Regions from separate parts of the Streptococcus sp. HMSC056C01 genome, predicted to be linked through region 2. Evidence: predicted binding sites of a transcription regulator. Region 2 holds the regulator's gene; the other holds the start of a gene.

Region 1 (3,421 bases), on a different contig from region 2:
AGTAGTTCATAAGCATAAAGTAGATGCTTGTGAATTCAACAGACTCAGGTGATCCGTATTCGATCAATTGTTGAGCAAGATAGCTGTGAAGTCCCATAGCTCCAAGACCGAAGGTATGAGCTCGACTATTTCCGTGGTCGATAGTAGGAACAGCGACGATGTGTGAACTATCTGTAACGAAGGTCAAGGCACGTACCATTGCACGGATAGAGCGACCAAAGTCAGGTGAAGTCATCATGTTGACCACGTTAGTTGAACCAAGGTTACATGAAACATCTGTCCCCATTTGGAGGAATTCTTGCGCATCGTTGATAAGACTTGGTTCTTGGACTTGAAGAATCTCTGAACACAAGTTACTCATGATGATCTTACCATCGACTGGATTTGCACGGTTAGCAGTATCGATGTTGACTACATAAGGATAGCCAGATTCTTGTTGCAATTTAGAAATCTCAGTTTCCAAATCACGCGCCTTGATTTTTGTCTTACGGATGTTTGGATTTGCAACTAGTTCATCGTATTTTTCAGTGATGTCGATATAGTTGAAAGGTACTCCATACTCTTTTTCTACAGAATATGGGCTAAATAGGTACATTTCTTCATTTTTACGAGCCAATTCGTAGAATTTATCTGGAACCACAACACCAAGTGAAAGGGTCTTGACACGCACTTTTTCATCGGCGTTTTCCTTCTTAGTTGAAAGGAAGGCGATGATATCTGGGTGGAAGACATTGAGGTAAACAACCCCAGCACCTTGACGTTGACCGAGTTGGTTAGAGTAAGAGAAGCTGTCTTCGAAAAGCTTCATAACTGGTACGACACCAGAAGCAGCACCCTCATAGCCTTTAATAGGAGCTCCAGCTTCACGAAGGTTGCTGAGGGAAATTCCCACACCACCACCGATACGTGAAAGTTGAAGAGCAGAGTTGATAGAACGTCCGATAGAGTTCATATCATCTGTTACCTGGATCAAGAAGCAAGATACCAACTCACCACGACGAGCACGACCTGCATTCAAGAAAGAAGGAGTAGCAGGTTGATAACGTTGGTGAATGATTTCATTAGCAATATCAATAGCAATCGCTTCATCACCATCTGCGAAGTATAGGGCATTAAAGAAGACACGGTCTTCCATGCTTTCAAGATAGTACTCCCCGTCATTAGTTTTCAGAGCATACTGATTATAGAATTTATAGGCAGCCATGAAAGACTTAAATTGGAAGTTCTGATCCTTGATAAATTGATGCAGTTCTTCCAAAAATTCTGGACGGTATTTCTTGATAAATGCTGTCTCAATGTAGTTATGCTCAATGAGGAAATTAATTTTATCCGTAATTGAGTTAAAAACCATTGTATTTGGTACAACATTTTCTTTAAAGAAGGCTTCTAAAGCTTCCTTGTCTTTGTGAAGCATGATTTGTCCATTCACAGGACGGTTAATTTCATTATTAAGACGGAAGTAAGTCACATCTTCAAGTTGTTTTAATCCCATAAAAAATCCTTTATCTAATTACAAAAGAAAGGCTTCTAAGGTAGACATAGAAGCTTTTGTCCTGATTCTTAAGCAAGTTGTTTAAGTTTACCTGGTTGGAAACCAGAGAAAACTTCTGTTGGTGTCTGAATAATAGGAGCAGCACTAAAGCCAAGCTCTTTTACTTGATCAATGTATTCAGGTTGTTCATCAAGATTGATTTCTTTATATTCAACATTATTACTGTCTAAAAAACGTTTCGTCATTTTACATTGGACACAGTTGTTTTTAGAATATACGGTTACCATTTCTGTAACTCCTCTTTAAAAATTTATTACTTTCTTAGTATATCAGAAAAAAAAACTTTGTCAACTTTCTAAAACTAAATCTTGTGTACTTATTTTACTGATTTTACTAACAAACACAATATATAGTGTAGCATTGAGAAACAACGACAGAAAAATCAATGATTTCATTATAGACAACTTAACAAAAACTACATACTGTGTTTTGCTAAATTTAATAGAAGATTTTCAGCAAGTTATCTGAAAGGAAATTGAAGAAAGTCCATAAAATACTTGAAAAATATCAATGAAGGTGATATAATACTAAATTGTAAGGGTTATCAGATATGTAACTCAACAAGAAAACTATTAAAGGAGAGTCAAACTATGGCTTCTAAAGATTTCCACGTAGTGGCAGAAACAGGTATTCACGCACGTCCAGCAACATTGTTGGTACAAACTGCTAGCAAATTTGCTTCAGATATCACTCTTGAGTACAAAGGTAAATCAGTTAACCTTAAATCTATCATGGGTGTAATGAGCCTTGGTGTTGGTCAAGGTGCTGACGTTACAATCACTGCTGAAGGTGCAGACGCTGATGACGCTATCGCTGCAATCTCAGAAACAATGGAAAAAGAAGGATTGGCATAAGGAAATGACAGAAATGCTTAAAGGAATCGCAGCATCTGACGGTGTTGCAGTTGCAAAAGCATATCTACTCGTTCAACCGGATTTATCATTCGAGACTGTTACAGTCGAAGATACAAATGCAGAAGAGGCTCGTTTGGATGTTGCTCTTGAAGCTTCTCAAAACGAGCTTTCTCTTATCCGCGAGAAGGCTGTAGGTACGCTTGGTGAAGAAGCGGCACAAGTATTTGACGCCCACTTGATGGTTCTTGCTGACCCTGAATTGATCGGTCAAATTAAAGAAACTATCCGTGCTAAGAAAGTGAATGCAGAAGCAGGTCTGAAAGAAGTTACAGACATGTTTATCACAATCTTTGAAGGCATGGAAGACAACCCATACATGCAAGAACGTGCAGCGGATATCCGTGACGTAACAAAACGTGTATTGGCAAATCTTCTTGGTAAAAAATTGCCAAACCCAGCTTCTATCAATGAAGAAGTAATCGTGATTGCTCACGACTTGACTCCATCTGATACAGCTCAATTGGACAAAAACTTTGTTAAAGCTTTTGTAACAAACATTGGTGGTCGTACAAGTCACTCAGCTATCATGGCTCGTACACTTGAAATCGCTGCAGTTTTGGGTACAAACAATATCACTGAAATCGTTAAAGATGGTGACCTACTTGCCGTTAATGGTATTACAGGTGAAGTGATTATCAACCCGACTGAAGAACAAGCGGCTGAATTTAAAGCAGCTGGTGAAGCTTACGCTCAACAAAAAGCTGAATGGGCACTCTTGAAGGATGCTCAAACTGTTACTGCTGATGGCAAACACTTCGAATTGGCAGCAAACATTGGTACTCCAAAAGATGTTGAAGGTGTTAATGACAACGGTGCAGAAGCTGTAGGTCTTTACCGTACAGAGTTCTTGTACATGGATTCTCAAGACTTCCCAACTGAAGACGAGCAGTACGAAGCATACAAGGCTGTTCTTGAAGGAATGAACGGTAAACCAGTTGTTGTCCGTACAATGGAT
Region 2 (3,421 bases):
CTGCAAGATTTCATCACGGACCCACGGTGTTGATTGCTCAGCACCGATATCATCCAAAATCAGAACTTCTGCCAGCTTGATTTCATCTACCAAGGTTTTGACAGAGCCATCCCCAATAGCATTTTTGACATCAATGACAAAGCTCGGATAGTGGAGCAGAGTTGTAGATACTCCACGTTTTTCAGATAAATCATGAGCCAGGGCTGCTGCCATAAAACTCTTACCAACTCCAAAATCCCCATATAAATAAAGACCTTTTCGGATAGTTGGATATTGTTCTACAAAAGCTAGGAGCTTTTCAAAAACAGGCAAGCGTCCAAGGTCGTCCAAATCAACTTGAGCTAGACTGGCTTTTTTGAGGCTAGCTGGAAGATTAATCAGACGAAGCCTATTTTTAATAGCTGCCTCTTTTTCTGCAGCAATTAATTCGGGAGTCTCTTCATAAGCTACGTCTGCATAACCATGATTCATCACGAGAATCGGTTTGTAGCCACGTGCGATATAGTCAGTATCACCACGGAGAAACTTATCTCTCTCAGTGATATATTGGTTAAACTTGGAAATACTTCGGTTCAACTCCTCCTGACTGAGAGATTCTTTCTGGATAAAGGCCGCAACATCAGGGTCTTTCACAATTTGCTGGACCAAATCCTGATACTGAAATCGGCTTGGTTGACGCTTGAGTACGTCTCCGACACTTTCCATCTAGTCTCCTCCTTTTTCTAATCGAGCTAACATTTCTTTTTTCTTACGTTCTAGTTCTAAGCGAGTTTCTTCGCTGGTTTCATTCTTATATTCAGGATTGCTCCATTTAGGCACATTGGTTTTTGCTGGGGCAGTCTGATTCTGCTTTTGCGTTTTTGCTTTTTGGCCACGTTCACGAATACGGAGGACAGCCTCCTCGGCACTACGAATATTTTGATAGGCGTAGTCATTAGCCACCTTCATGGCGTATTTTTCATTGATATTGGCTGAATCAACCTTATTAAAGGTCAGGAGCAGGATAACATTGATCACTTCATCCAGCAAACCCAAGGCTGCCATCTGCTGGAGCAGGTCCCGTTCAGTTTGGGTAATACTTCCTTTGCGGGTCTGCTTGATTTCAGCAAGGAACTGTAAGGCTGTCTTTCTCTTAGCCTCTCGAATAATAGTTGCTTCCTTGGGACTAAAGTCAGAAGTCACAGGCTTTTGCGCTATCTTTTCACGGATGCGTTTGACAGAAATCACTTGCGACACTGCTGTCGCTTTGGCTACTTGATAAGTCTCAAACCAGGTCCACTTCTGCTCGTCTGCTATTGCAAACAAGGCCAAAACATCCGAAGTCTCATCTTGAAAACGAAGACCGTCACGAGCCATGAGCTGACGGAAATGCTCCAAATCAAAATCATCTGCTGCTGGCTGACTGCCAGAGGTTTCTTGACTCGCAGACTCAGATAACTGAGGAAAGATTTGACTCAAGGACACCGAGATAGGTTCCCCTTCAACACCTTCCTGTCTCATGGCTGCAACCGCACTATCCCCAATCATTTTTTCTAACAAAGTCCGATAAACTGTATGTTGTAAAAATTCTTGAGTTGATAAGGGAGAATGGAGTAACAAGTTATAGGCCTCCCCCTGCTGATAGAGGGTCACCAATTTCATGGCTGTTAGAGTTTTAAAAGCCTTTAAAAGGGTATCCATCCCGAAATTCAGATGATTAAGCATAGCTGCAAAGAGATGTTCCTTTTGACCACCATCCCAAAAAGTCACAGCATAAAGATAGAGGCTCAGCGCCTCCTGACCGATAATCGGGAGGTAGCACTGCACCATTGATGAGGTATCTTGCGACACCCGATTATTCTTTACAAAAGAAAAACGGTCATTTGGCTTCATTTATTTTTCCTTTTTCTTTTTAGAGGATTGTGTGATCTGCTGGAGTAGGCTTTCAAGCTCACTCACATCCTTAAAGCTACGGTAAACACTGGCAAAACGTACATAAGTAATCTCATCTAACTCTGCCAACTCTTCCATAACCAAGGAGCCAATAACCTCACTCTGAATTTCATTTTCATTGCGACTACGGAGTTTTTGTTCGATGCGATTGACCACCATGCCAATCTCATCACTAGACACTGGACGTTTCTGGGCTGAACGAATAATCCCGTTAAAGATTTTATCTCTTGAAAATTGTTCCCGTGTACCATCTTTTTTGACCACAACTAGTGTTCTCTCTTCAACACGTTCATAGGTTGTAAAACGATGCTGACACTCTTCACACTCACGTCTTCTTCTGATTGTATTTCCTTCTTCAGCCTGGCGACTATCGATCACACTTGATTTTGTAGCGCCACATTTTGGACAACGCATGCCTTTCCCTCCTTGTCGTTTTCTTTTCATTATACCATTTTTTAAGAGATTCCCAAAATAATTCTCCTTTTGGCTTGACAAGTTTTTTGTTTTGTTGTATTATTGAATTAACACAAGGGTAATTAGAAAGGAGATCGTGATGTCTTGGACATTTGATAACAATAAACCCATTTATTTGCAGATTATGGAGAAAATCAAATTGCAGATTATTTCCCATAAACTCGAGCCCAATCAACAGCTTCCAACCGTTAGAGAATTAGCTAGCGAGGCAGGTGTCAATCCCAACACCATCCAGCGCGCGCTATCGGAATTGGAAAGAGAAGGCTTCGTTTATACCAAGCGGACATCTGGACGCTTTGTCACAGAGGATTTGGACTTGATCCTCCAATCCCGTAAGCAACTGTCAGAAGAACAGCTGCAACAGTTTGTAACAGGCATGGTAGAATTCGGCTATGAAAAAGAAGAACTACCTACTGTTTTGAGAGATTATATTGAAGGAGTTTAAACTATGACCTTGTTAGCATTTGAAAATGTGTCAAAATCCTATGGAGCAAGCCCTGCCCTTACAAATGTTTCCCTTGAAATTCCAGCTGGAAAAATCGTTGGCCTCCTTGGCCCAAACGGTTCTGGAAAAACAACCTTGATTAAACTAATCAACGGCTTGCTACAGCCAGAGGAAGGACGTATCCTTATCAATGGCATGGAACCAAGTCCAGCAACTAAAGCGATTGTTTCTTATCTCCCTGATACGACCTACCTCAACGAACAGATGAAGGTTAAGGAAGCTCTCACTTATTTCAAGACCTTCTACCAAGATTTCAATCTAGAACGTGCTCAAGGTCTCCTTCGTGATCTTGGCATTGATGAAAACAGCCGTTTCAAGAAACTCTCAAAAGGGAACAAAGAAAAGGTTCAGTTGATCCTTGTCATGAGTCGTGATGCTCGTCTATACGTTCTTGATGAACCAATCGGTGGTGTCGACCCCGCGGCTCGTGACTATATCTTGAACACCATCATTAACAACTACTCTCCAACTTCGACCGTCTTGATTTCAACCCACTTGATTTCAGATATC

Evidence for each region. Region 2 encodes NrdR, which represses ribonucleotide reductase genes. Its sites were predicted from a motif close to ACACNATATATNGTGT; they were not measured.
Region 1: a site for NrdR is predicted at 1,893-1,908, ahead of nrdH (glutaredoxin-like protein NrdH). Genes of this name have one in related genera too.

The regions. Positions count from the first base shown of each region.
Region 1 covers NZ_KV804209.1:292,602-296,022, reverse strand. Annotated here, with positions in the region: partial or broken gene nrdE (class 1b ribonucleoside-diphosphate reductase subunit alpha) at 1-1,492, opposite strand, end outside; gene nrdH (glutaredoxin-like protein NrdH) at 1,561-1,779, opposite strand; gene HMPREF2795_RS08405 (phosphocarrier protein HPr) at 2,143-2,406, shown strand; gene ptsP (phosphoenolpyruvate--protein phosphotransferase) at 2,411-3,421, shown strand, end outside.
Region 2 covers NZ_KV804216.1:40,331-43,751, forward strand. Annotated here, with positions in the region: gene dnaI (primosomal protein DnaI) at 1-705, opposite strand, end outside; gene HMPREF2795_RS09420 (DnaD domain protein) at 706-1,872, opposite strand; gene nrdR (transcriptional regulator NrdR) at 1,873-2,346, opposite strand; gene HMPREF2795_RS09430 (GntR family transcriptional regulator) at 2,486-2,851, shown strand; gene HMPREF2795_RS09435 (ABC transporter ATP-binding protein) at 2,855-3,421, shown strand, end outside.